Regions from separate parts of the Streptomyces sp. R-74717 genome, predicted to be linked through region 1. Evidence: riboswitches for the same ligand, from Rfam matches in the RefSeq annotation. Region 1 holds a riboswitch; the other holds the start of a gene.
What was found. Region 1 has a riboswitch for glycine ahead of gcvT (glycine cleavage system aminomethyltransferase GcvT). Riboswitches for the same ligand answer to the same signal wherever they lie in the genome.

Region 1 (14,508 bases):
CGTCGAGGACGATCCGGTCCTCGCCCACTGCGTCCTCGTCGACGACGAAGCCGCCGCCGACGGAGTAGTAGGTCTTCTCCAGGAGAGGGACGCCCTCGTGGTCGAAGGCGAAGATCGTCATGCCGTTGGCGTGGTACGGAAGTGCCTTGCGGCGGTGCAGGATCAGCTGCTCGTCGGCGTCGAAGGCGATCTCGTGCATGCCGAGGAGGTTGATCCGGCCGGTGGTACGGATCCGCGCCACCCGGTCGTCGGCGGACTCCACGTCGACGGTGCGGGGCGACTCGCCCTCCAGGCCGAGCAGGACGGCCTTGGGGGTGCCGTGGCCGTGACCGGTCGCCCCGAGCGAGCCGTACAGCTCGGCGCGTATGGAGGCGGTGTGGGCGATGAGGCCCTCGTTCTTCAGCCGGCGCGCGAACATCAGGGCGGCGCGCATCGGGCCGACCGTATGGGAGCTGGACGGGCCGATGCCGATCGAGAACAGGTCGAAGACCGAGATGGCCACGGGGGACTCCTAAGGGTTGGTAGACGCCGTTGTCTGCCGGGTGATGCGGTACGGGCCGGTTGGCCCGAAGAGCAGCGGGGGACAAGGGATGGGGCACCGCGCCCACTGTCCAGTGTGCGCGGTGCCCCGCCCGAAACGTGACGAACTGTGTCCCGGATTACTTCGGGACAACCTGTGACCCGGACTACTTCAGGCCGGGATACAGCGGGAACTTTTCGGCCAGCGCGACGACGCGGGCCTTGAGGGCATCCGCGTCATAGGACGGCTTGAGCGCCGACGCGATGATCTCCGCGACCTCGGTGAAGTCCTCGGCCTGGAAACCGCGGGTGGCCAGGGCCGGCGTACCGATCCGCAGACCCGAGGTGACCATCGGCGGCCGCGGGTCGTTCGGGATGGCGTTCCGGTTGACCGTGATGCCCAGCTCGTGCAGCCGGTCCTCGGCCTGCTGGCCGTCCAGCTCGGAGTTGCGCAGGTCGACGAGGACCAGGTGGACGTCCGTACCGCCGGACAGCACGGAGACACCGACCTCGGTGACGTCCGGCTGGACCAGGCGCTCGGCGAGGATGCGGGCGCCGTCCAGGGTGCGCTGCTGGCGCTCCTTGAACTCCTCGGTCGCCGCGACCTTGAACGAGACCGCCTTGGCCGCGATCACGTGCTCCAGCGGACCACCCTGCTGGCCCGGGAAGACCGCGGAGTTGATCTTCTTGGCGAGCTCCTGCGTCGACAGGATGACGCCACCGCGCGGACCGCCGAGGGTCTTGTGCGTGGTGGTCGTGACGACATGGGCGTGCGGCACCGGGTTGGGGTGCAGACCCGCGGCCACCAGGCCGGCGAAGTGCGCCATGTCGACCATCAGGTACGCGCCGACCTCGTCCGCGATGCGGCGGAAGGCGGCGAAGTCCAGCTGACGGGGGTACGCGGACCAGCCGGCGACGATCAGCTTCGGCTTGGACTCCTTGGCCAGACGCTCGACCTCGGCCATGTCCACGACGCCGGTCTCGTCGACGTGGTACGGGACCACGTTGTAGAGCTTGCCGGAGAAGTTGATCTTCATGCCGTGGGTCAGGTGGCCGCCGTGGGCCAGGCTCAGGCCCATGATCGTGTCGCCCGGCTTCAGCAGCGCGAACATCGCGGCGGCGTTGGCCTGCGCACCGGAGTGCGGCTGGACGTTCGCGGCCTCGGCGCCGAACAGCGCCTTGATGCGGTCGATGGCGATCTGCTCGACGACGTCGACGTGCTCACAGCCGCCGTAGTAGCGGCGGCCGGGGTAGCCCTCGGCGTACTTGTTGGTGAGGACGGAGCCCTGGGCCTCCATGACCGCGACCGGAGCGAAGTTCTCCGAGGCGATCATTTCGAGGGTGGACTGCTGACGGTGGAGCTCGGCGTCGACAGCGGCGGCGACGTCCGGGTCCAGCTCGTGGAGGGAGGAGTTGAGAAGCGACATCAGGTGGTCCCTTGGGGTCTTTAGTTGCCGGAGAACTCGGTGTACTCGTCGGCGGAGAGCAGGTCCTTCGGCTCCTCCGCCATACGTACCTTGAACAGCCAGCCGCCCTCGAAGGGGGCGGAGTTCACCAGCGACGGGTCGTCCACGACGTCCTGGTTCGCGGCGGTGACCTCACCGGTCACCGGCGAATACAGGTCGCTCACCGACTTGGTCGACTCCAGCTCACCGCAGGTCTCGCCCGCGGTCACCGTGTCACCGACCTCGGGGAGCTGGGCGTAGACGACATCGCCGAGCGCGTTGGCCGCGTACTCGGTGATACCGATCGTGGCCACACCGTCCTCGACGGCCGACAGCCACTCGTGCTCCTTGCTGTAACGCAGCTGCTGGGGGTTGCTCATGACCTGAATTCTCCTGTACGCGGGGGGGTGCTGATGAACGGTGGTCTTACGGTGTGAGACGCGACTGCGTCACTTCCGATGTGCGCGGACGTCACTTCTGGCGCTTGTAGAACGGCAGCGCCACGACCTCGTACGGCTCGTGGCTGCCCCGGATGTCCACTGCGACGCCTTCGGTACCGGGCGTGGCGTGCGCGGCGTCCACGTAGGCGATGGCGATCGGCTTGCCGAGCGTCGGCGACGGGGCTCCGGAGGTGACCTCGCCGATGACCTGGCCCTCGGCGACCACGGGGTAGCCGGCGCGCGGCACCCGGCGGCCCTCGGCGATCAGGCCGACGAGCTTGCGCGGCGGGGCGGTCTCGGCGCGCTCGGCGGCGGCCTCCAGGGCCTTGCGCCCCACGAAGTCGCCCTCCTTCTCGAACTTCACGACCCGGCCGAGACCGGCGTCGAACGGGGTGAGCTCGGTGGTCAGCTCGTGCCCGTACAGCGGCATGCCCGCCTCCAGGCGCAGCGTGTCGCGGCAGGACAGGCCGCACGGGATCAGGCCACGGGAGGCGCCCGCCGCCGTGAGGGCCTGCCAGAGCTGCTCGGCGTGCTCGGGGGCGACGAACAGCTCGAAGCCGTCCTCGCCGGTGTAGCCGGTGCGGGCGATGAGGGCGGGGACACCGGCGACCGTGCCGGGCAGACCGGCGTAGTACTTCAGACCGTCCAGGTCGGCATCGGTGACGGAGGCCAGGATGGCGGGGGACTCGGGGCCCTGGACGGCGAGCAGCGCGTACGCGTCGCGGTCGTCGCGCACCTCGGCGTCGAAGCCGCCGGCCCGCACGGTCAGCGCGTCCAGCACGATCTGGGCGTTCCCGGCGTTGGCGACGACCATGTATTCGGTGTCACCCAGGCGGTAGACGATGAGGTCGTCCAGGATCCCGCCGTCCTCGGCGCAGATCATCGTGTAGCGGGCGCGGCCCACGGCGACGGTGCCGATGTTGCCGACCAGCGCGAAGTTCAGGAAGGCCGCGGCCGCGGGGCCGGTCACGGTGATCTCGCCCATGTGCGACAGGTCGAAGAGACCGGCCCTGGTGCGCACCGCGTTGTGCTCGTCGCGCTCGCTGGCGTACCGCAGGGGCATGTCCCAGCCCGCGAAGTCGGTCATGGTCGCGCCCAGCGAACGGTGCAGGGCATCGAGGGCGGTGAGACGGGGGGCGGTGCTCATGGATATGGCTCCCAGGGCATGACGACGAGGACAATCCCTCCCCATCTGTCATCGGAACCTGAGAGGTTCGCCGAGAGCCCCCTGAAGGGTTCGGCTTGCACCTTGGGTGGAGCCGCAGAGCGGCCCGCTTTTCAGATCTGCCTCATCCACGCGGTACGGGGCCTGAGAGATTCAAGGGAGGAACTTGCTCCTTCGGCGCCCGGCACATGCAGTGACCGGAACTCTCCCGCGCGGATTCAAGCGGCCTTTATGCAGTTGGCCGGGTCATCATTGCATGCATCGCACTGGAGTGGGGCCCCGGTCCCTCACGGGAAATCAGCGGCGTGGACGGTTGTATCGCATTACCTTTTCTTTACACTTCATGGGCATACGTGGGGTGACCCGACAGGGGGAGGGCGATGACGTTGCAGCGGTACGCGACGACCGCGGGGGTCGCGCACGGCGCGATGCCCGCACAGCCAGGGGCTCCGGCCACGGAGACGCTCGGCACGCACGCGCCCGTCGTGCGGGATCTGCGGGAGCGGGCCGGGCGCAGCCCGCGCAGCCTGCACTTCGCGGCGGGCGACGTGGTGGTGGTCTCCGGGCTGCCCGGCAGCGGCAAATCGACGCTCATCCGGCGGGCGGTCACAACGGTCCGTGCCATCGACTCCCAGGACACCCGGGACCGCTGGGCGCGGCTGATGCCCCGTTTACTCCCGTATGCCCTCTACCGCCCCCTCGTCCGCGTCGCCCACTACTGGGGACTGTGGCGGGCGCTGCGCTCCGGGGAGTCCGTCGTCGTCCACGACTGCGGAACCCAGGCGTGGGTACGCGGCTGGCTGGCCCGTGACGCGCGGCGCCGGGGCCGTGTCCTCCACCTCGTCCTGCTCGACGTCACACCGCAGACGGCGAGGGAGGGGCAGCGGGAGCGCGGACGCGGGGTCTCCGGATATGCGTTCGCCCGGCACCGCAGGGCGGTGGGGAGACTGCTGCTGAACACCGAGACCGGCCTGCTGCCGCCCGGGTGCGTTTCGGCGGTGCTGCTGGACCGGGAAGCGGCGGGGAAGCTGGGCCGGATCGTGTTCGCGGACGCATAGGGCCTGGGGGTGAGGGGCCGGAGGGCCTGGCGGCCGGACGCTAACCTTCTGCCGGAAGGCTCGAGCAAGAAGGGGAAGCAGTGGACATTCCGGCACAGGTCCAGTCCCATCCGCAGAGCGGATGGCCGGCCAATGAGCTCGAAGAGGTTCTGATGGCCTCGGTGGGCAGCCCGGAGGCGGGCGGACGGCTCGTCGAGGTGCTCGGGCGCAGCCACGTCTGGGTGCCCCTGCCGGGCGGCGGCGGACCCGACTCCTCCGACCTGGACCTGCCCACGCTGGAGATCGAGGGCGCTCCGTACGTTCCCGTGTTCAGCTCCGAACAGCAGTTCCTCAGCTGCGTCGGTACCCAGATGTCCTTCGCCGTCGCGCCCGCCCGCGAGTTCGCCCGCGGCCTGCCTCCACAGCTCGGCATCGCCGTGAACCCGGGCGGCGCCGTCGGGATGCCGCTGCCGCCGCCCGCCGTGGCCGAGCTCTGCCGCGCCGGACGCACCCCGCTGGACGGGCCGGCCAGCGGAGGCAGGGTCCGGCTGTACGAGCCGGCCTGGCAGGAGGAGCCCGTCGACTTCCTCTCCGCGGCGGCCGGCGAATTCGAGGAGAGCGGTGTCGTGCTCACCGCCCGCCGGGCGCTGGCCAGCATCGAGGGCGGCGAGCCCGTCCTCTTCATCGGCGTCGAGTTCTCCACCTGGGAGGGTGCCGGGCGCAACGCCCCGTTGGACGCCCTCGGCCGTGCGCTCGGCCGGGTCGAGGTGCCCTGGCCGGTCAATCTGGTCCTGCTCGATGTGGCTCAGGACCCGGTCGGCGACTGGATGCGGGAGAAGGTCCGGCCGTTCTACCAGCGCGCGGGCCAGTAGCGCCCGGCACGGCGCCCGCGGACGCCTTCGGAGCGGATCAACGCGTCGACCCAAGGCGTCAAGTCGGTGTCAGGACCGGCGCATAAGCTGGTTTGATGGCTGGTGCCACGGCACCATGCCGCACCCGTGTGCCCCGGGAGCGGCGGGCCGACACAGTGGATCGAAGAGGGGCGGGACCAGGTGAGTGCGTCAGGCACCGCGGCGGCCGGGCAGGTCGAGCACATGCTGCGCCAAGTGACGCCCGGGCGCTACGACGCGTACGAGGCACTGCTGCAGGCCCTCGCGAACGGCCGGATCTGGATGCTCCTCTGGCACGGCCAGGCGGGCTCGCCCGACGCCCAGTACGGGAACATGGAGATCGACGGCCTCGGCTACGCGCCCTGTGTGACCTCCGCCCAGGAGCTCTCGGCCAGCGGCTGGAACCGGGCCCATGAACTGGTGGGCGGCCGCGACATCGCCCGCGCCCTCTTCCCCGACCGCTGGGGCATCTGGCTCAACCCGCACGCCCCGGGCGGCGGCGTAGGCATCCCCTGGCTGGATCTGCGCCGGATCGCCACCGGCCTCGACCGGATGCCCGCGGGCCCGCTCCGGCTCACCGAACCGGCCGTCGAGATCCCGCAGTTCTACGCCCTGCTCTCGCAGAACGCCCATCACACCCCCGCGATCCGCTCGCTGCGCCGCGCGTGGGTGCAGCCCGCGCTCGGCGTCCCGTATCTCGCCATCGGTCTCGACCTCTACGACACGAGCCAGACCTCGGTCGACGCGGTGCGAGCGATGATGCAGCAGTCGATCGGCGCGGTCCCGGAGGGGCTGCCCGTCTCCACCGTCGCGATGTCCGACGAGTACGACCCGGTCGCGATGTGGCTGCGTGCCAACTCCCGTCCGTTCTACGACCGCGAGGCCCACGTACCGGCGGCCCCGGTGACGGGCTACGGCTACCCGCCGCCGCAGGGCGCGTACTGATCCTGCCGGCAGCGGAGTTGCATCTCCCCGGCACCCGAAATGTCGCTGTACGCACCCGACTTCCGGAATGCGGCCGCCCACCCCCGTCCGCGCCCGGGTGAACCGGCACGTCGCCCGGACCCTCGTCACGGGCCGGAACTCCCCCATGTCCGAGTTTTCCCTGCTGGGGGTGTCTGATGGTGAAAGCGACGCGAATCTACGCGCGTGCCCCCTTCCGCCTCAACTGACCAGTGTTCGAGGGGCGTTCACTTCCGTCCGGATAACGGAACACCCCTGACCGCATCACGGTTAGGCATCCATTCGCCTGACGCTATGGCTACCTCGCGCGACGGCAATGAAGACTCCGGCAGCAAGGGCGTCTTGCCGCCTCTGCGTACGACTGACTGATCGCGCCGCCACAGCGGCCAGTTCGGCCCGGCCACCGCCGGTTGAGAGGGGTCCTTGCCACGATGACGGCACCACTGCACGAGCCGACCACGGAAGCGGGCCCGATCGCGACCGGCGGTCCCGCAGCCGACTCCGGGGTGAAGAAGGTCGAGGGGCGCTCCCTCAAGCAGATTGCCTGGAACCGCCTGAAGCAGGACAAGGTGGCTCTGACGGGTGGCATCGTTGTCCTCGTCCTGATCGTGGTGGCCGTCTTCGCGCCCCTGATCGTGGGCCTGCTGGGACACCCGCCGAACGATTTCCACCAGGACAAGCTCGATCCGCTGACCAATCTCCCCACGGGGCCCCTCGGCGGCGTGAGCGGCGACTTCCTCTTCGGTGTCGAGCCCAACAAGGGGCGCGACATCTTCAGCCGGATCGTCTACGGCGCCAGGATCTCGCTGCTCGTGGCGTTCCTGGCGGCCCTGGTCGCCGTGGCGCTCGGCACGCTCTTCGGGATCATCGCCGGCTACTTCGGCGGCTGGGTGGACGCGGTGATCAGCCGGGTGATGGACGTGCTGCTGTCCTTCCCGCAGCTCCTTTTCATCATCTCCCTCGTCTCGGTCCTCCCCGACGACCTGCTCGGCCTCACCGGCAGCGGGGTGCGCATCGCCGTGCTCGTCGCCGTCATCGGCTTCTTCGGCTGGCCGTACGTGGGACGCATCGTTCGCGGCCAGACGCTTTCGCTGCGCGAACGCGAGTACGTGGAAGCGGCGCGCAGTCTCGGCGGCGGACGGACGCACATCCTCTTCCGGGAGCTGCTGCCGAACCTGGTGGCGCCGATCACCGTCTACGCGACGCTCATGATCCCCACCAACATCCTGACCGAAGCGGCCCTCAGCTTCCTCGGCGCCGGTGTGCGGCCGCCCACGGCCTCCTGGGGCGGAATGCTGCGGGACGCCCTGGAGACGTACGAGCACGACCCGATGTTCATGGTCTTCCCCGGCGTGACGATCTTCATCACCGTACTGGCCTTCAACCTCTTCGGGGACGGGCTGCGCGACGCCCTGGATCCCAAGGGGACCCGATAGCCCACGACTTGCCCCTGCCGCACTGTCAGGTGGCTCTTCCCATGGTTCTCCGGCAAGCAATGGCCTGGGACCGCGATCTCGGAGGTTACGAGAAAATGTCCACAGTTACCTCGAAACGACGGCTCACCGCTGGTGCGGCCCTCGTGGTCGCGGCGCTGATGACCACCACGGCGTGCGGCGGCGGCGACGACGGCGACAGCGGCGGCGGCAAGGCGAAGGGCGCCGGCTTCAACGCGGCGTTCAACAAGGTCGCCAACGCGTCCACCAAGAAGGGTGGAACGCTGAAGATGGTCGGCAAGCAGGACCTGGACTCCGCCGACCCCCAGCGTGCCTACTACGGCATGGCCTGGGACTTCATGCGCTTCTACACCCGCCAGCTGGTCACCTACGACACCAAGCCGGGCGCCGCCTCCACCAAGCTGGTCGGCGACCTCGCCACCGGCCCCGGTGTGATCTCGGACGGTGGCAAGACGTACACGTACAAGCTGCGGGACGGCATCACCTGGGAGGACGGCTCCAAGCTGACGTCCAAGGACGTCAAGTACGGCATCGAGCGCATCTGGGCGACGGACACCATCACCGGTGGCCCGCAGTACCTGAAGCAGACGCTGGACCCCAAGGGCGAGTACAAGGGCCCCTACAAGGACTCGTCCCCGGACAAGCTCGGTCTGAAGGCGATCGAGACGCCCGACGACAACACCATCATCTTCAAACTGCCCAAGCCCAACGGTGACTTCGAGCAGTTCCTCGCCATGCCGTCCGGCACGCCCGTGAAGGCGTCGCAGGACACCAAGGCGAAGTACACCCAGCGGCCGTTCTCCTCGGGCCCGTACAAGTTCGAGTCGTACAAGCCGGGCAAGAGCATCGTGCTCGTCCGCAACGACAAGTGGCAGAAGTCCTCGGACCCGGTCCGTGCTGCGCTCCCGGACAAGGTCACGGTGACGATCTCCGCCAACCTGGAGGAGAACGACAAGAAGCTGATGGAGGGCGACTACGACGTCGACCTCAACGGCACCGGCATGACCCAGTCCGGTCGTGTGACCGCCGTCCAGGACCACAAGGACAGCGTCGACAACATGCAGACGTCCTTCGTCCGCTACGTCGCGCTCGTCCACACGGCGAAGCCGCTGGACGACGTCCACTGCCGCAAGGCCGTCTTCTACGCCACGGACTTCGCGGCCCTGCAGCAGACCCGCGGTGGCGAGATCGCCGGTGGCGCGATTGCCAACAGCACCCTGCCGGCCTCCATCAAGGGCCACAGCGACTACGACCCGTACGGCGTCCTCGCCCGCAAGGGCAAGCCGGACGCCGCCAAGGCCAAGGAAGAGCTGAAGGCATGCGGTAAGCCCACCGGCTTCACCACCAAGCTCAGCGCCCGTAACAACAACCCGGGCGAGATCGACACCGCCGAGGCGCTCCAGGAGCAGCTCGGCAAGGTCGGCATCAAGATCGAGGTCGACCCGATCGACGGCGCCGAGTCGTCCAGCATCACCGGTTCGCCGTCCGTCGTGAAGAAGCGCGGCTACGGCATGACGATGAGCGGCTGGGGCCCGGACTTCCCGTCCGGCCAGGGCTTCGGTCAGCCGCTGTGGGACAGCCGGTTCCTCTCGGAGACCGGCAACTACAACGAGTCGCAGATCAAGGACCCGCAGATCGACAAGCTCTTCGACGACGCGATCGCGGAGACCGACGCGGACAAGGCCGGCGAGATCTACAAGGCTCTCGACAAGCGGATCCTCGACCAGGCCGACTGGATGCCCTTCATCTACGAGAAGAACATCACCTGGCGCGGTAAGCGACTGACGAACGCCTACATGTCCGACGCCTACAACGGCCGTTACGACTACGTCTCGCTCGGCGTCGTCAAGTAATCGCTGTAGTCAACAGCATGTGCAGTCAACCCGGTTGACTGCTCCACCGCCGCCGAAACCCGCCAGTCCGAAGGGCAGGTGATGGCCCGGGGCGGTGGTCGGGAGCCCCCACAAGGGGTTCCCGGCCACCGGCGGGCCGCGCACAGTGCTTGCTTATCTCATCCGGCGCCTGTTCGCCGTAGTCATCATGGTGCTCGTCGTACTGCTCGCGACCTTCACCATCTTCTTCATGCTGCCCAAGTGGGCGGGTCAGGACGTCGCCGTCCTCTTCGCCGGCAAGGCCACGGGTGCCGAGCAGCTCGCGGGCATCCGGATCAAACTGGGTCTCGACGACCCCCTCCTCGTCCAGTTCTGGGACTTCGTCAAGGGCATCCCGATGGGGCGCGACTACGCGAACGGTGACGACGTCACCCACTGCGCCGCTCCCTGCTTCGGCTACTCCTTCCGCACGGAGGTACCGGTCTGGACCACGCTCAAGGACGCCCTGCCCGTCACCGGTGCGCTCGCCGCCGGTGCCTGCGTCCTGTGGCTCCTCGGCGGTGTCGCCACCGGTGTCGTGTCCGCGCTGAAGCGCGGCAGTATCTGGGACCGTGCCGCGATGACCACCGCCCTCGGCGGCGTCTCCCTGCCGATCTTCTTCACCGGCATGGTCGCGATGGGCCTGTTCGTGCACAACCTCGGCTGGGTGCACATCGCCGACAACCTCTCCACGGACGACAGCATCGGCACCTGGTTCCAGACACTGGTCCTGCCGTGGATCGTGCTTGCCTTCCTGAACGCCGCGATGTATGCCCGGCTCACCAGAGCCACCATGCTCGAAGTGCTCGGCGAGGACTACATCCGCACCGCCCGCGCCAAGGGGCTGGGCGAGGGCACCGTCATCACCCGGCACGCCCTGCGTTCCGCGATGACGCCGATCCTCACCGTCTTCGGCCTCGACATCGGCGTGCTCCTCGGTGGCGCCGTCCTCACCGAGTCCACGTTCAACCTGCCGGGGCTCGGACTCGCGGCGGTCCAGGCCATCAGCAACAAGGACCTGCCCGTGATCCTCGGCGTCACGCTGTTCGCGGCTCTCGCGATCGCCGTCGCCAACCTCGTCGTCGATATTCTGTACGCCGTCATCGACCCGCGAGTGAGGCTGGGATGACCGAACTGCACAAGAGCGGTGCCGCGCTGGGCGAACCTGCCCCGGCCGGCTCGCCCGCTCCCACCGCCTTCCTCGAAGTGCGCGACCTCAAGGTGCACTTCCCGACCGATGACGGTCTGGTCAAGTCCGTCGACGGGCTCAACTTCCAGCTGGAGAAGGGCAAGACCCTCGGCATCGTCGGCGAGTCCGGCTCCGGCAAGTCCGTCACGTCGCTGGGCATCATGGGCCTGCACACCACGGGCCAGTACGGAAAGCGCAAGGCGCAGGTCTCCGGCGAGATCTGGCTGGACGGCAAGGAACTGCTGTCCGCGGACCCCGACGAGGTGCGCAAACTGCGCGGCCGCGACATGGCCATGATCTTCCAGGACCCGCTGTCCGCGCTGCACCCGTACTACACGATCGGCAAGCAGATCGTGGAGGCGTACCGGGTCCATCACGACGTGGACAAGAAGACCGCCCGCAGGCGGGCGATCGAGATGCTCGACCGGGTCGGCATCCCACAGCCCGACAAGCGCGTCGACAGCTACCCGCACGAGTTCTCCGGCGGGATGCGCCAGCGCGCGATGATCGCCATGTCGCTGGTCAACAACCCCGAGCTGCTGATCGCCGACGAGCCGACGACCGCCCTGGACGTGACCGTCCAGGCGCAGATCCTCGACCTGATCCGGGACCTGCAGAAGGAGTTCGGCTCCGCGGTCATCATCATCACCCACGACCTGGGCGTCGTGGCCGAGCTCGCCGACGACATCCTGGTGATGTACGGCGGGCGCTGCATCGAGCGCGGACCGGCCGAGAAGGTGTTCTACGAGCCCCGGCACCCCTACACCTGGGGTCTGCTGGGCTCGATGCCGCGCCTCGACCGCGACCAGACCGACCGGCTCATCCCGGTCAAGGGTTCCCCGCCGTCGCTCATCAACATCCCGTCGGGCTGCGCCTTCAACCCGCGCTGCCCGTACGCGGATGTGCCCAAGGACGACGTGACCCGCACCGTACGGCCCGAGCTGCAGGAGGTCGGCAGCCGGCACTGGGCGGCCTGCCACATGTCGCAGGAGCAGCGGGAGCGTATCTGGACCGAAGAGATTGCGCCCAAGCTGTGAGCGAGGACAAGGCCGTGACGAGCGAGGACAAGGGCGTGGACGTTCCGGCGCAGAGGTCCGCCGGGAGCGGCGCGGCGGTCAAGGACGCAGCCTCCCCCGAGGTGCTGCTCAAGGTGACCGGGCTGCAGAAGCACTTCCCCCTCAAGAAGGGGCTGCTGCAGCGCAGTGCCGGCGCCGTGAAGGCCGTCGACGGGCTCGACTTCGAGGTGCACTCGGGCGAGACCCTGGGCGTCGTCGGAGAGTCCGGCTGCGGAAAGTCGACAATGGGCCGGCTGATCACCCGGCTGCTCGAACCCACCGCGGGGAACATCGAGTTCGAGGGGAGGGACATCACGCACCTCGGCGTCGGCGCCATGCGCCCGATGCGCCGCGACATGCAGATGATCTTCCAGGACCCGTACTCCTCGCTGAACCCCCGGCACACGATCGGCACGATCGTGGGTGCCCCCTTCAAGCTGCAGGGCGTCACGCCCGAGGGCGGCGTCAAGAAGGAGGTGCAGCGGCTGCTGGAGGTCGTGGGCCTCAACCCCGAGCACTACAACCGCTACCCGCACGAGTTCTCCGGCGGTCAGCGCCAGCGCATCGGGATCGCCCGCGCGCTCGCGCTCAACCCCAAGCTGGTCGTGGCGGACGAGCCGGTGTCGGCGCTGGACGTCTCGATCCAGGCGCAGGTCGTGAACCTGCTCGACGACCTCCAGACCGAGCTCGGTCTGACATACGTGATCATCGCCCATGACCTCTCGGTCGTACGGCACGTGTCGGACCGGATCGCGGTGATGTACCTCGGCAAGATCGTGGAGCTGGCGGACCGCGAGTCGCTCTACAAGGCGCCGATGCACCCGTACACCAAGGCGCTGCTCTCGGCGGTCCCGATCCCTGACCCGAAGCGCCGTTCGGCCAAGAGCGAGCGCATCCTGCTGAAGGGCGACGTGCCGTCGCCGATCTCGCCGCCCAGCGGCTGCCGCTTCCACACCCGGTGCTGGAAGGCGACGGAGATCTGCAAGACGCAGGAACCGCCACTGGTCGCGCTGAAGACCGGGCACCAGGTGGCCTGCCACCACCCGGAGGACGCGCCCGACCAGGCGCCCGGCGAGACGGTGACGGCGGCGGCGCGCGAGGCGATCGAGATCGTCAGGGTGCAGAAGCCGGAGGCCGACGAGACCGCCGCGGACGACGGCGCCGCATCGTCCGATACGCCGGAGGACAGCCCGAAGGAGTAGTACCGGCACAATTGCCCGGTGCTCAACGAACTGTTCACGCCCTCCGTCCAGCATGCGCTCGACATCGCCGGAATCTTCGTCTTCGCGATCTCCGGCGCACTGCTCGCCGTACGCAAGAACTTCGATGTCTTCGGCATCGCGGTACTCGCCGAGGTGACCGCGCTGGGCGGGGGGCTGTTCCGTGACATTGTCATCGGGGCGGTCCCGCCCGCGGCGTTCACGGATCTCGGCTACTTCATCACCCCGCTCCTCGCCGCCGGCCTGGTGTTCTTCCTGCATCCGCACGTCGAACGGATCCAGGTGGGCGTCAACGTCTTCGACGCGGCCGGCCTCGGGCTGTTCTGCGTCACGGGCACGGTCAAGGCGTACGGCTACGGCCTCGGCCTCACCGCGTCGGCGGCCCTGGGGCTGGCCACCGCGGTCGGTGGCGGTGTGCTGCGCGACGTACTGGCCAACGAGGTGCCTTCGCTGCTGCGCTGGGACCGGGACCTGTACGCGGTACCCGCGATGGTCGGCGCCGCCATGATCGTGCTGTGCATCCGCTTCGACGCGCTCAACGCGTTCACCAGCGGCACCGCGGTCATCATGGCCTTCGTGCTGCGGCTGCTGGCGATGCGCTACCACTGGCGGGCCCCGCGCGCCTACAACCGGCGGTCGGCGACGGCCGAGGAGGGCCCCGCGGCCACCTGACGCGACTTCGCGCCCGCCCGGGACCAGGGTGGGTGCGAAGTCCCGTACGCATGTCGCGGGATCGTCGGACCGTCTCCATGGGACGGACCCCGGACGCCGAGCCCGCGTCCGGCTGCGCCGACGTCTTCCGGGCACCTAAAAGCTACCGCTTAGTAATACAATCGGTGTACGGTGCATCGCATGGCACAGGCAGCAGCGCAGACGGCTCAGGCCGCGCAGGCAACCATCGGGGACAGCGAATTCGACCGCGACACCGCGGTCACCCTTCGCGAGGGCGGCGTCTATGACGCCGAACTCTCCGCTGGATGGACGATCCTCGGGGCCGTCAACGGCGGCTATCTGCTGGCCGTGCTCGGCCGCGCACTCGGCGAGGCCCTCCCGCACCCGGATCCCTTCTCGGTCTCCGCGCACTACCTCACCGCATCCGCCCCAGGCCCCGCGGTGATCCGGACCCAGGTCGTCCGCTCCGGCCGTACGCTCTCGACCGGCCAGGCATCTCTCTTCCAGTTCGCGCAGGACGGCACCGAGATCGAGCGCATCCGTGTCATCGGCACCTACGGTGACCTGGACACGCTGTCCGACGAGGTC
Region 2 (14,508 bases), 4.8 Mb from region 1:
CCCGACGAACATCGGCAGCGCGGCAGGCCCCTCCCGCAGCTCCACAGGCATCGCAGCCCCCGGCCAACCCGCGCCCGGCGGGTCCGGAACATGGTCCGGTCCCGCCGTCGGCCCCTGGGCCTGCCTGCGCACGGTCACGAAGTCGGGCACGCGCCCGCCGGGCTGGACCAGCAACGCGTTCTCCCCGGCGTCCGGCTCCCAGGTCCCGTCGACGAATCCCTCCTCGCTGTCCGCCATGAACAGGTAAGCCAGGCGGCCGCCGGAAAGTGCGAACTGCCCAAGAAACTGCATGGGCTCACCGCTCGACCGTGAAAGCGGCCAGGCCGGCTGCTCCAGCCAGACGGGCTGCCCACCGATCTTGGTCACGGCAGTGCCCACGCGGTGCCCAGCGGGAGTGAAGGCGAGGGGAACCGGCACGGGCATTGAGCCTCCATGGGGGCGGGCCGGGATACGAGCCGCGAGACGTGGCCTCAGCGGCAGGGCTGCCGGAGCGGGTGACATCTCGAACGCTAGCTCCCCCACCGACGCCACCGGCCCCCCGCCCCCTGGAACGGACGCGCACCGGCGATCCGGCGGCGGTGCTTCACCCACGGTCCGCCGCATCGAGCCCGGCGCTCACGGCCTGACGAACAGAACAGCACCCGGAATCGGTGGCAGACGATCGAAGTCCTTGTCGCCGTCCGGGCATTTCGGTCCAGCGACACGGAATTGGCCTTGGTCTGCGGCTTTCCGCCGCACGTACGGTCACGTCATGAGGATCCGAATCGTCGATACGTTCACCGACCGCCCCTTCACCGGCAACCCTGCGGGAGTCCTGCTGCTGGACTCCGACGCCTTTCCCGACGACGAACAGCTCCAGCGGATCGCCATGGAGCTGAACCTCTCCGAGACCGCCTTCGCCCACCCGCTGCCGCCGGGCGGCGAAGCGGACTGGGCACTGCGCTGGTTCACCCCGACCACCGAGGCCGACATGTGCGGGCATGCCACCCTCGCGACCGCGCACGTCCTGCACACCACCCGGGCGGCGAGCGGCACGGTGCGTTTCGCGGCGCGGTGCGGCATCCTCACCGCGACCGCCCACCCCGACGGCACGGTCACACTCGACTTCCCCACAGCCCCACTGACGCCGGAGACCGCCCCGGCCTGGCTGGCCGCCGCCCTGGGCGCGGAACCACTCTCCGTCCACGACACCGGCCCTCACATCGGCGACCTGGTCGTCGAACTGACCGACGAGGTGACCGTACGAGAACTGACCCCGGACCTCGCCGCACTGAACCGACTCTCCCGGCGGGGCATCATCGCCACAGCCGCCGCCGAGGACCCCGCCCGCGGCTACGACTTCGTCTCCCGCGGCTTCTTCCCACGCGTCGGGATCGACGAGGACCCGGTGACCGGCAGCGCCCACACCGCGCTGGCCCCCTTCTGGTCGGCCCGCTTCGGCCGTGACGAGCTGACCGGCCTACAGGCCTCCGCCCGTCCCGGTCTGGTCCGCACCTCACTGCGCGGCGACCGCACCCTGCTGACCGGCAACGCCGTGACGGTCATCGACGGCGAACTGCTCACGGCACCCTGAGCCTCCCAATGACAGCGCGGAGGGCGTACGGACCAGTCCCGTACGCCCTCCGCGCCGAACACCGCCCAAGGACCACTCCCGTTCGCCCCGTCGGTGAACACCACACAGCGACGCCCCACCCCGCTCACGGCGTGGGCAGCCACCCCACCTTCCCCGCCAGCAGGGCGTATCCGACAAAAGCCCCGATGTCGAGCAGCGCATGCGCCGCGACCAGCGGACCGACCCGACCCCAGCGCCGGTACAGCAGCACGAAGACAACACCCATCACCAAGTTGCCGATGAAGCCGCCGACACCCTGATACAGGTGGTACGAGCCACGCAGCAACGAGCTCGCCACCAGGGCCGCCATGGGCGTCCACCCCAACTGCCCGAGTCTGCGCAGCAGATACCCGACGACGATCACTTCCTCCACCACGGAGTTCTGGAGCGCGGAAAGGATCAGGACCGGGAATTTCCACCACACATCGGGCAGTGATTCCGGGACCACGGTCAGATTGAAGCCGGCTGCCCGCGCCACCAGATAGAAGGCGAGTCCGGCACTTCCGATACCCGCCGCGACCATCGCACCGCGCCCCAGATCCGGCCATGGCCTGGTCCGGTCGAAACCGATGGCTCGCAGGCCGGCCCCCTCTCTCATCAACAGATGCGCGACGAGGGCGACGGGCACCAGAGCCGTCGTGATTCCGAAGAGCTGCCAGGCGAGATCCAGCCATGGACGCCCTGGTGCGTACGAGCTGTTGAGCGTCGCGGCCTGTTCTTTCAAACCCCCTGGTTTCGTCAGTGATCCGACAAAACTGATCAGGGCAGACACCCCACTGGCCCCCAATGAGAGAGCCAGCACCAGCACCGTTTCGGACCGCAAGATCCGTCGCGAAACAGCCTCTCGGGGGAAAGATTCAGCCACGTGCCCCGCCTCCACCTGTACACCTGCCTTGAGTTGTGCATTCACGCCCCATCCCCCTTCCCGTCCCGCTAAGGTCTCGAATGCAGGTACGAAGATCATGCGCGACAGGCCGGGGGACAACCACCATTGGTGATGGTGTGGTCCCCCTTTTCCTTGTTCATCCTCAAGGAGGGGCACCACCGTCATGGGACGTCACAGCTTGCCCGACGACTACGCGACCGATGGAAGCGGGGACGGTCCGCCGCCGCCGCGCCGCCGGCGGACCGTAGCGATCGCGACCATGCTCGTCCTCGCGGTGGCGGCGGGTACGGCAGTCGCGGTGCAGGGAGGCCTGCTGTCGTTCTCGAAGTCCTGCGAGGACTCCGCCGTACGTCTTTCCATGGTGGCCTCACCGGACATCGCCCCCGCCGTACGTGCCGTCGCCGACAAGGCGCGCCAGGACGACCTGAGATCCGACGGCCGCTGTCTGTATGTGCGGGTGGTGGCCCGCGATTCCTATAAGGTCGCCGATGCTCTCTCCTCCGGCGCCCGTACCCCGGACTACCAGATCTGGCTGCCCGACTCCGACCTCTGGCTCGACCGGGCCAAGGGCTCCGGTGACGGCGTCCCGATCACCCCCGGCGATTCCGTCGCCTCCTCCCCCGTCACCCTGGCCACGGTGCCGTCGGCGGCCAAGAGCCTCGGCTGGCCGAAGAAGAAGTACTCCTGGGCCGAGTTGACGGCCGCGGCCACGGACTCGGACAAGGTGCGTCTCGGCGCGGCCGACCCGGCACGCAGTGCCACCGGTCTGCTCGCACTCTCCAGCATCGGCGCTTCCTCCGAGAAACAGGGCGGCGACAGCGACACCAGGGTCGCGGCGACCGCCAAGCTGCTGGCACAGCGCATGTCGGACGGTGACACCCAGGTACTCGAAACGCTGGCGCAGGACGATTCGGGCGCCGAGCAGGGCAATCCGGAGCGCAACCAGGCGGTGCTCCTCTCCGAGCAGGCCGCGTTCGCCCACAACGCGGAGTCGACCGACGGTGGAAGGCTCGATCTCTTCTACCCCAAGGACGGCACCCCACTGCTCGACTATCCGTACACGCTGGTGGACGAGACCAGGATGAGCACCTCCGAGGGCCGGGCGGCCCTGCGGTTCATGACACTGCTGAATGAGCCGGGCGCGCAAGCCATCCTGAAGGAACACGGCTTCAGAAACGTCGACGGGAAGGCCGGGGAGTCGGTGGTCGCATCGGCGGGCGGCAGGAAGCCCCAGCCGTACGCCGCCGCGGCCGCCGCAGCGCCGTCTGCCGTGGCGCTCCAGCAGACGCTCGGCATGTGGACGATCACGGTGCAGAGTGCCCGGCTGACGACGGTCGTCGATGCCTCGGGTTCAATGGCCACGATCGTGCCGGGGCGCAACCAGTCCCGGATGGACGTCACGAAGGCGTCCCTGATCCAGGCCCTCAACCAGTTCACCCCGAACGACGAGATCGGGCTCTGGGAGTTCGCCACCACGCTCGACGGCGACAAGGACTACCGCAGGCTGGTGCCGACGGGCCGACTCGGGGACCCTGCGAAGGGCGGCGGCACCCACCGCGAGAGGCTCGACGCGGCCTTCTCCGCGCTGCAGCCGGTGCCGGGCGGCGCGACCGGTCTGTACGACACCACTCTGGCCGCGTACAAAGATGCCCAGGCAACGTATGTGAAGGGCAAGTTCAATGCTGTGGTGATCCTCACCGACGGCTCGAACCAGGACAACCGCTCCATCTCCCGCAGTGCCCTGGTCGCGGAACTGAAGCGGATCGCCGACCCGGAACGCCCGGTGCCGCTCCTCGCCATCGCGGTCGGCCCCGAGGCCGACCGCGAAGAGGTGAACGAGATGGCGAAGGTCACCGGCGGCGGGGGCTACCAGGTCACCGACCCGGCCGAGATCCAGGCCGTGATTCTGCAGGCCGTCATGACGGCCGGGCAGAGCAACCACGCCGCCCAGGAGTAGCGCTCGGCGCGGTCGGGAACAGCAGCGGTCGGCGGCGCCCGCCATGACGAGTCACAGTGCGGGGACAGCCGTCGGCCAGCTGTGCACAGGTTCGCCGCTGTGCATCAGCTCGGCGTACCGGCGGGTGGTCGCGGCCAGTGCCGCATGCCGGTCGAGTCCGGCCTCCCGTGCCCGGTGGTACGTGTCCACCTGCCAGGACGCTCCATTCACCCGCCGCTTGCAGCGCTCCTCGATGACCCCGAGGTAGCGGTCGCGGTCCGCGGGCTCGATGTTCCAGGCATCGAGCCCCGCAGCGGCCAGCGGCAACAGTTCGTCCCGTACGAGCTTGACCGCCGGCACCCGGGTCAGCCCGCCCGAACGGCCGGGACGGGGCCAGATCAGCTCCGCGTCGATGCCGTGGCGGCAGGCGGTGTCGAAGTTCTCGGCCGCTGCTGCGAACGGGAGCCTGGTCCACACCGGACGGGGTTCCTCGGCCAGCGCCCGCACGAGCCCGTAGTAGAGGGCGGCGTTGGCGATCACATCAATGACCGTGGGGCCGGCGGGCAGGACCCGGTTCTCCACCCGCAGATGGGGTACGCCGTCGGCCAGCCCGTACACGGGCCGGTTCCAGCGGTAGACCGTGCCGTTGTGGAGCACGAGCTCCTGCAGCCGCGGCACCCCGCCCTCGTCGAGCAACCGCAGCGGGTCCTCCTTGTCACAGATCGGCAGCAGCGGGGGGAAGTAGCGCAGGTTCTCCCCGAAGAGCTCGTACGCCGAACCGACCCACCGCTCGCCGAACCAGGTTCTGGGCCGCACCCCCTGGTTCTGGAGTTCGGGCGGCCTGGTGTCCGTGGCCTGCTGGAAGAGCGGCGGCCGCGATTCCCGCCACAGTTCCCTGCCCAACAGGAAGGGCGAGTTGGCGCCGAGGGCGATCTGGACCCCGGCGACGGCCTGGGCCGCGTTCCATACGGCCGCGAAGCGCGCCGGTGTCACCTGCAGATGCAGCTGGACCGATGTGCAGGCGGCCTCGGGAGTGATCGAGGAGGAGGTAGCGACCAATCGTTCCACGCCTTGGATATCGAGGGAGAAATCCTCGCCCCGCGCAGCCACCATTTGATCATTCAGCAGTGCGTAGCGGTCCACGTCCGAGAGGTTCGCCGCAACGAGGTCCTGACGGCCCAGGGTGGGCAGAATTCCGATCATCATGATCCCGGCATCAACCTCGCCCGCCTTCCGATGGGCATATCCGAGGCCGGTCCTGAGCTCTTCCGCCAGCTGATCGAAAACGCGTCCGCCCAGGTGGTGCGGGACTATGTTCACCTCCAAATTGAACATCCCGAGTTCGGTCTGGAAATCACGGCTCGCGATGCGCGGGAGCACCTCCCCATTCATCATCTTCGGCATGCCGTCGGAACCTGCCAGATTCAGCTCGATCTCCATGCCCATGAGGTTGCGGGGGCGGTCGAACCTCCGCTCCGCCAGGAGCCTCTCCAGCCCCTCCAGGCACTGGTGGAGCTTCCTCCGGTACCTCTGCCGATCGGACAGATCAAAGGCGCCCGCCACGACCTTCTCCCCCATCGAAGCGTCCCTCCCTCGAGTGGGCGGCCCGCGGCCCAGGCCGCTCGCGTCACGATCGATAATGCCCAGGCCGGGTGATCCATAACGCCCCCACGAACACCGCGCACCCAGTAATCTGAGGGCGCCCGCCCGGGGCACATTCCCTCGGCATGGTGCAGTGCGCAGTTTCCGCGGCCGGGTGCGTGGTGAAAACGCCGACGCGTTTCGGCCGACCGCGTCCAGGGAAAAATCCCTGGCGGTGGCTGCGCCGCTGACGACGAATCAGCAGAATCTCCGCATAATAAAGTCCTGATACCGCCTTGTCGGCAATACCTGCGACGGCTAGTGGAATCACTGCGTGAACACGTGTCGTATAAACTTCGCGGACGAGGCAGAGAGTTGACGCACCGGCCCAGTCACCGGCCTCCTCTGGCCCCGCATGCCGACAGCGCCGTCTGCACCCGCCCACGCATCACCGTGTCTCCGAAGTGAGAGGCGACCCACTATGCCGCTGCATGTTCCCCCGGCTCCCGCGCCCGCTCTGCGCAGCGTTCTCGCGGCACTCGGTTCACCCACCGCAGTCCGCGAGGCCCGCACACCCGCCCTCCGCGCCGCCCAGGGACCACTGAGCCCCGAACTCCCGCTCCCCGTCCATGTACTGGACCGGATCGGCCCGAACGGGCTCGCACCCGCCACCCGGCTTGCCGCGTGGCGATTCCTGATCCGCAGCTCGGAGCAGGCCGTCGCCGCGGCAGACACCATGCTCACTCCGGACGGCTGGACCTTCTCGCACTTCTTCGAGGGCCCCTACATCGCCTCGACCGAACTCGCCGTGCGCCAGGCCGAGACGGTGACACCGCACTACCAGCCACGGCTGCTGTCCATCCCGGAGCTCTACATGCTGGCGCTGTGGCTGCACTCCGACACCGAGGCCGACGCCTCCGGCGGGGCACTCGCCCCCGCCGATCTCCTGGTGCCGCTGGCACCCGCACCGCCGGGTATCGCGGCGCATCGCCCGCACCGGGTCGCCGATCTGCTCCGCGTGATGACGCTGCGCATCACCCCGGGCACCGGCCCCCTGCTCGGATCACCGGCCTGAAGACGGCCGCATCCCACAACACCGCGCTGTGCCCCGCCACCGTCCCCTTGAGTTCTAGTAGTCGTTGCAACACCCCAGTTCAGGGAATGCAAGGGACTTCCAGATCCGCAAAGAACGCTTGAGGCAAGGGCCCAAGAAGCTGTACCGGGAACGGGAGGCATACTTCGCGCTCATGAAGCAGGGCGTGAGCAACACGGAAGCCTGCCGAATCGTCGGAATCAACCGGCGCACGGGCAAGCGATGGCGGCATGGCTACCAGATCGCCGGCAGGAAGTGGGTGCCCCCGACCAGGGTGGTTCCCACTTCCGGGCCGTCGCGCTACCTGCGAGAAGCAGACCGGATCCACATAGCCGACCGGCTGCGGGAGAAGGCATCGATACGGGTCATCGCGGCTGAACTAGGACGTAGTCCCTCGACCGTCAGCCGCAAGATCAGACGCAACCGGCATCCAGAGAGCGGCCAGTACCGCCCGTTCGCAGCTGCGGCCCGAGCCGAGGCCCGCAGGCCCCGGCCGAAGCTGGGGAAGATCGGTCAGAACCCGGAGCTGCGGGAGTACATCCAGGACCGCCTGGGCAGGCGCTGGAGCCCGGAGCAGATAGTCCAGCACCTGCAGCGCGACTTTCCCGACCGTCCGGAGATGCACGTGGTCCACGAGACCATCTACCAGGCCCTCTACGTCCAGGGACGCGGAGAACTCCGGCGGGAACTGACCAAGGCTCTGCGTACAGGACGCGCCCGTCGCAAGCCCCGCCGCCAAGCCCAGCAGCGTAATCCCCGCTACTCGGCCCCATGGTGATGATCAGCGAGCGCCCGGCCGAGGCCGCTGACCGGGCTGTCCCCGGCCACTGGGAGGGAGACTTGATCATCGGCAAGGACAGCGGGTCAGCCATTGGCACACTGGTGGAGCGGACCACCCGATACGTGATGCTCGTCCACCTACCCCACGGTCGTGGCACTGAACTCGTGCGCGATGCCCTCCTGGAGACCGTCCAGGTCCTGCCGACACATTTGAAACGGTCGCTGACCTGGGACCAAGGCAGTGAAATGGGCCGCCATCACGAGTTCGCAATCGCGGCCGGCATGCCTGTCTACTTCTGCGATCCGGCCAGCCCCTGGCAACGAGGCTCGAACGAGAACACGAACGGCCTGCTGCGGCAGTACTTCCCGACTTGTCCGGGCACACCCGGGAGCATCTGGACGGCGTGGCAACCGAGCTGAACAGCCGACCACGCAAGACGCTCGGCTGGGAAACCCCAGCCGAGCGCCTACATAGACTGCTCACGGCCTGATCACCCGACCGCGTGTTGCAACGACTCCTGGAATTCGCCCCCTGGTGGTGGGGCACAGCGCTGCGGGGTGCACGCCCTGCCCATCTGGACTAGCCCGGTCCGGCCACCCCGAACCACCCGAAGTGACAGTGCAGTTGCGGTGAACCGTCCGGCCGGGTGACACGTCCTTGGAGTAAGGAGAAGTGCTGCTGCGAAATCCCTGCGGATTGACGCCCGTGGGGCAACACTGGGACCGGACCGATCGATACGGGGGGGCGGCCATGAACACCTCATCAAGCCGCAGGACATTCACCACAACGCAGCGAAAGAACCCATCCATGTGCCAGCACCAGCCACCATGCCCGACCGCCGACTCAGCCGACCGGGAAGCCGCCCGCCTGACGGCACACCATCCGGAACAGGGCTGGAGCCTGCTGTGCAACGGCGTCCTGCTCTTCGAGGACACCGGTGAGCTGCTCCCGGACGGGCAGATCATCGCACCTCACCGGCCCCTTGAGACCGGCCGAGTGATGAAGGCCGCCTGACTGCGGCCGGTACGAACTGGGGCCGGCCCGGAGAACTCCGCACCGGCCCCGACGCATGTCCGCGTCACGCCCTACCGCTCATGCCTCAGTTGTCGTACTCGTCCAGCGGCGGGCAGGAGCAGACGAGATTGCGGTCACCGAAGGCACCGTCGATCCGGCGCACCGGCGGCCAGTACTTGTCGGCGGCCGAGACTCCGGCCGGGAAGACCGCCACCTCACGGCTGTAGCCGTGGTCCCACTCCCCGCCCAGCATCGCCGCGGTGTGCGGAGCGTTGCTCAGCGGGTTGTCGTCCGCGCTCCACTCGCCGGAGGCCACCTTCTCGACCTCGCCACGAATGGCGATCATCGTGTCGCAGAATCGGTCGAGCTCCGCGAGGTTCTCGCTCTCGGTCGGCTCGATCATCAGCGTCCCGGCGACCGGGAACGACATGGTCGGCGAGTGGAAGCCGTAGTCGATCAGGCGCTTGGCAATGTCGTCGACGCTGACGCCAGTGGCCTTGGAGATCGGCCGCAGGTCCACGATGCACTCGTGCGCGACGAGCCCGGCCGGGCCGTTGTAAAGAATCGGGTAGTGCGGTTCGAGACGCTTGGCGATGTAGTTGGCGGCGAGTACGGCGACCTGCGTCGCACGCTTCAGGCCCTCCCCGCCCATCAGGCGTACATACGCCCAGGAGATGGGGAGAATGCCGGCCGAGCCCCACGGAGCGGCCGAGATCGGTCCGACACCGGTCTCGGGGCCAGCCGCGGGCTGCAGCGGGTGGTTCGGCAGGTACGGCGCGAGGTGCGCGCGGACACCGACCGGGCCGACGCCGGGACCGCCGCCGCCGTGCGGGATGCAGAAGGTCTTGTGCAGGTTCAGGTGCGAGACGTCGCCGCCGAACCGTCCCGGCTTGGCGAGGCCGACCAGCGCGTTGAGGTTGGCACCGTCGACGTAGACCTGACCGCCGGCGTCGTGCACCTCGGCGCAGATGCCGGCGACGTGCTCCTCGAACACACCGTGCGTCGACGGGTACGTGATCATGAGCACGGCGAGCTCGTCGCGGTGCTTCTCGATCTTGGCGCGGAGGTCCTCGATGTCGACCTCGCCGTCGTCGGCGGTCTTCACCACGACGACCTTCATGCCGGCCATCACGGCGCTGGCGGCGTTGGTGCCGTGCGCGGAGGACGGGATGAGGCAGATGGTCCGCTGGTCGTCGCCGTTGGCCCGGTGGTACGCACGCACGGCCAGGAGGCCGGCGAACTCGCCCTGCGATCCGGCGTTCGGCTGGATCGAGACCGCGTCGTACCCGGTGACCTCGGCAAGGCGCTCTTCAAGCTCACGGATGAGGGTGAGGAAGCCCTGCGCCTGCTCGGCCGGCGCGAAGGGGTGCAGTGCGCCGAACTCGGGCCAGGTGATCGACTCCATCTCGGTGGTCGCGTTCAGCTTCATGGTGCAGGAGCCGAGCGGGATCATCCCGCGGTCCAGGGCGTAGTCCCGGTCGGCGAGCTTGCGCAGGTAGCGCAGCATCGCGGTCTCGGAACGGTGCTGGTGGAAGACCTGGTGGGTGAGGATCTCATCGGTCCGCAGCAGGCCCTCGGGCAGCGCGTCGGCAGCCGCTGCGTCCAGTGTCTCGATGTCCCCGTCGGCGCCGAAGGCGGCCCAGACGGCGGCGATCTGCGTGCGCGTGGTGGTCTCGTCGCAGGCGAGGGAGACCAGGTCTGCGTCGACGAGCCGCAGATTGACACCGCGCTCGCGGGCGTCGGCCACGACATCGGCGGCCTTCCCCGGGACACGCACGGTGAAGGTGTCGAAGTAGGCGCCGGTCACGACGTCGATGCCGGAGGCGCGCAGGCCCTCGGCCAGGATCGTCGCGTAGCGGTGGGTGCGCTGAGCGATCGTCCGCAGCCCGTCCGGGCCGTGGTAGACGGCGTACATCCCGGCCATGACGGCGAGCAGCACCTGCGCGGTACAGATGTTGCTGGTGGCCTTCTCGCGGCGGATGTGCTGCTCGCGGGTCTGCAGAGCCAGCCGGTATGCCTTGTTGCCGTCCGCGTCGACGGAAACGCCGACGAGGCGGCCCGGCAGGCTGCGGGCGAACTTCTCGCGTACGGCCATGAAGCCGGCGTGCGGTCCCCCGAAGCCCATCGGTACACCGAAGCGCTGCGTGGTGCCGACCGCGATGTCCGCGCCCAGGTCGCCTGGCGAGGTGAGCAGGGTCAGGGCCAGCAGATCGGCGGCGACCGTGACGATCGCACCGAGTTCGTGGGCCTGCTCGATGACGGGCTTGATGTTCCGTACCGCCCCGGAGGCGCCCGGGTACTGCACCAGGACACCGAAGACGCCGCGCTCGGCGATCTCCGCCGGGACGCCGTCGGAGAGGTCGGCGACGACGACCTCGACACCGGTCGGCTCGGCGCGGGTCTCGATGACGGCGATCGTCTGCGGCAGGGCGTCGGCATCGACCAGGAAGACACCGTTCTTGACCTTGCCGACGCGCCGCGAGAGCGCCATGGCCTCGGCGGCCGCGGTGCCCTCGTCGAGCAGGGAGGCGCCGGAGGTGGGCAGCCCGGTCAGCTCGGCGACCATCGTCTGGAAATTGAGGAGCGCCTCCAGGCGGCCCTGCGAGATCTCCGGCTGGTACGGCGTGTAGGCCGTGTACCAGGCAGGGTTCTCCATGACGTTGCGGAGGATCACCGGCGGGGTGAAGGTGCCGTAGTAGCCGAGCCCGATCATCGGGGCCAGCACCTGGTTGCGGTCGGCGAGGGAACGCAGTTCCGCCAGGACCTCGGCCTCGGTGCGGGCAGTCGGCAGCCGCAGCGCCTCCGCGCTCTTGATGACATCGGGCACCGCTGCCGCGGTCAGCTCGTCCAGCGAGCCGTAGCCGATCTGAGCGAGCATCTTCGACTGCGACTCCGCATCGGGACCGATGTGGCGCTGTTCGAACGGAATGCCCTGCTCCAGCTGGGAAAGCGGAGTGCGACGGGGGGTCATGGTGGAGGCCTCCTGGTCTGTCACGACCTGCGAGGGGCACCACGGCGCGGGTGCCCGAACGGCCTCCCCCTCTGTCATCTCAACCTGAGAGCTTCACCGGCGCGCCCTGCGGCGTACCGGCTTTCACCGTCGGTGAGGAAGGGAACCGTACCGGCACTCGGCCGCACGAAACCCGCCCTGCTTTCCAGAGTGACCTCGTCCGTGCGGTACGGGGGCCTGAGAGATTCCGGGGAGGATTTGCTCCTTCGGCGCCTTCGGATTCGCTCCGGAGGACTCTCCCGCACGGGGTCAGCAGCCATCACCAGCCTACCAGCGGGGTTCGCGGCGGAATTCTCGAGTGGCCAACCCCTCGGATCTGCACTTCTGTAGTGCTTGTGGAGTAGCCGCGACCAGTGGGAGGGACCGTGCAGACCGACATCGATCCGCGCAGCCTGATCGGCCGCAAAGCGTTCGACCGCAAGGGCACCAAGATCGGAACCGTGGACGAGGTGTACCTCGACGACGCCACCGGTGTGCCCGAGTGGGCGGCCGTACGTACCGGACTGTTCAGCCGGGACGCGTTCGTCCCGCTGGAACCCAGCGAATTCGTGGAGGATTCGCTCCGCGTCCCCTTCGACCGTGCACTGATCAAGGACGCACCGGACTTCGGCGTAGGCCGCCATCTCTCACCGGAACAGGAACTCCAGCTCTACCGGCACTACGGTCTGGACTCCCCGCCCGAGGAGACCGGCCCGGACAGGGAATTCGGCAGACTGGCCGGCCAGGACGAGTAGTCCACCGGGTTCCGCACCAGCGGCAGCGGATCGGCCGGCTGCAGTACCGGATCGTCGATGCGGAACGTACGCACCCGGCCGGGCGCCGATTCGGGTTCCTCGAACCGCACCGTCACCCGGCCGACACCGCTGCCCTGCACCCAGCCGTGGCCGTAGGTGTCATGACGTACGTCATGTCCGGCGGGCCAGCGCCGTGCGGCGAGCTGCTCGGCGGTCTCCTGGGTCTCCTCCCGCGTACCGTCCACCAGCTTGTCCCCGTCGCCCGCCGCCGCTGTCTCCTCCTCGGCCGCTTCCCCGGTTGCGGCCTGTTCACCGGCGGCCTGGGCGAAGAGGTCGTCCTGCGTGTAGTCGGCAAGCCCCGTGACGCCCACCCCCAGGAGCCGTACCCCTCCGGTGGTGTCCACGGCCTCCAGGAGCCGTGCGGCGGCCTCCCGGACCACTGCCGGGTCGTCCGTGGGCCCACGCAGCGTCTCGGACCTCGTGAGCGTGGAGAAGTCGTACCGCCGCACCTTGAGCACCACCGTCCGCCCGGACCGCCCCGCGCCCCGCAGTCGCTGGACGCATCGGTCGGCCAGCCGTTCCACCTCCGTCCTGACCCGCACCCGGTCGTGCAGATCCGCGTCGAAAGTGTCCTCGACCGACACCGACTTCGCGTCCCGCTCCGCGACCACGGGCCGGTCGTCGTACCCGAACGCCATGCGGTGCAGCGAGCCGCCGTGCGCCTTCCCCAGCAGGCGTACGAGCTCCGCCTCACCCGCCTCGACCAGGTCATTGACCGTCGTCATCCCGGCGCGGCGCAGATGGTCCGCCGTCGCGGGCCCGACGCCGGGGAGGATCCGTACCGACATGGGCGCGAGCAGCTCCCGCTCCGTTCCCGGCTCTATGAGCAGCAGCCCGTTCGGTTTCGCCTCCTCCGAAGCGATCTTGGCCAGCATCTTGGAACCGGCGAGCCCGACCGAACCGGTGAGCCCTGTGACCGCCTTGATGGCCGTACGCAGCTGCTCACCGATCTCCAGCGCGGAAGCGGTGTCATCGGCCGTGCCACCCGCTTCGAGGTCCACAAAGGCCTCGTCCAGGCTGAGTGGCTCCATCAGCGGGGAGAGCCGTCCCAGCAGCTCCATCACCTGGTCACTGACCGTCCGGTACAGCAGGAAGCGGGGCACCAGATAGGCCGCGTTGGGAGCCAGCCGCCGCGCCTGCGCCATGGGCATCGCCGAGTGCACCCCGAAGCGCCGTGCCTCGTACGACGCAGTGGCGACGACTCCGCGTGGTCCCAGCCCGCCCACCACGACCGGTTTGCCGCGCAGGCTGGGCTTCGCCGCCTGCTCGGCAGAGGCGTAGAAGGCATCCATGTCCAGATGCAGGATGGTGGGCGCGGCTCTCACATCAATCGATGCTGCCCTACGGCACTGACAATCGCCGCGCCCGATTCCCCGGCCGGGTCAGCCGGCGCGGTTGCGTCGACGCGCCAGCTCATCGGTGGGGTTGTTCCCGACCAGCGTCTCACCGGTGTCCACCCGCTCACCGTGCAGCTGTGACAAGGCGGCGTCGACGTCCTGCCACACCACACCCACGGCGATACCGAAGACACCCTGGCCGCCCTGGAGCAGATCGACGACCTCGTCGGGCGAGGAGCACTCGTAGACCGTCGCCCCGTCGCTCATCAGCGTCATCCGCTCAAGATCCTGGAAGCCGCGGGCCCGCAGATGCTGAACCGTGGTGCGGATGTTCTGCAGGGCGACGCCCGTGTCCAGGAAACGCTTCACGATCTTCAGCAGGACGACGTCCCGGAAGCTGTAGAGCCGCTGTGTACCCGAGCCGTATGCCGGACGCACGCTCGGCTCGACCAGCCCCGTGCGCG

Region 2: linked by a shared signal. The riboswitch ahead of gcvP (aminomethyl-transferring glycine dehydrogenase) and the one ahead of gcvT (glycine cleavage system aminomethyltransferase GcvT) in region 1 are both predicted to bind glycine.

What each region holds. Positions count from the first base shown of each region.
Region 1 is NZ_CP102361.1:3,195,144-3,209,651, reverse strand. Features, by position in the region: gene NRF20_RS14365 (L-serine ammonia-lyase) at 1-502, opposite strand, end outside; gene glyA (serine hydroxymethyltransferase) at 687-1,946, opposite strand; gene gcvH (glycine cleavage system protein GcvH) at 1,967-2,344, opposite strand; gene gcvT (glycine cleavage system aminomethyltransferase GcvT) at 2,436-3,551, opposite strand; glycine riboswitch at 3,693-3,790, opposite strand; gene NRF20_RS14345 (AAA family ATPase) at 3,950-4,627, shown strand; gene NRF20_RS14340 (enhanced serine sensitivity protein SseB) at 4,708-5,478, shown strand; gene NRF20_RS14335 (enhanced serine sensitivity protein SseB C-terminal domain-containing protein) at 5,659-6,441, shown strand; gene NRF20_RS14330 (ABC transporter permease) at 6,891-7,895, shown strand; gene NRF20_RS14325 (ABC transporter substrate-binding protein) at 7,991-9,766, shown strand; gene NRF20_RS14320 (ABC transporter permease) at 9,912-10,913, shown strand; gene NRF20_RS14315 (ABC transporter ATP-binding protein) at 10,910-12,010, shown strand; gene NRF20_RS14310 (ABC transporter ATP-binding protein) at 12,025-13,230, shown strand; gene NRF20_RS14305 (trimeric intracellular cation channel family protein) at 13,249-13,920, shown strand; gene NRF20_RS14300 (thioesterase family protein) at 14,101-14,508, shown strand, end outside.
Region 2 is NZ_CP102361.1:8,021,472-8,035,979, reverse strand. Features, by position in the region: gene NRF20_RS36875 (hypothetical protein) at 1-291, opposite strand, end outside; gene NRF20_RS36870 (PhzF family phenazine biosynthesis protein) at 752-1,573, shown strand; gene NRF20_RS36865 (CPBP family intramembrane glutamic endopeptidase) at 1,698-2,477, opposite strand; gene NRF20_RS36860 (substrate-binding and VWA domain-containing protein) at 2,662-4,455, shown strand; gene NRF20_RS36855 (glutamate-cysteine ligase family protein) at 4,507-6,012, opposite strand; gene NRF20_RS36850 (hypothetical protein) at 6,497-7,090, shown strand; partial or broken gene NRF20_RS36845 (IS30 family transposase) at 7,275-8,379, shown strand; gene NRF20_RS36840 (DUF5999 family protein) at 8,697-8,903, shown strand; gene gcvP (aminomethyl-transferring glycine dehydrogenase) at 8,989-11,874, opposite strand; glycine riboswitch at 12,069-12,165, opposite strand; gene NRF20_RS36830 (PRC-barrel domain-containing protein) at 12,279-12,647, shown strand; gene NRF20_RS36825 (DNA polymerase IV) at 12,572-14,032, opposite strand; gene NRF20_RS36820 (MerR family transcriptional regulator) at 14,090-14,508, opposite strand, start outside.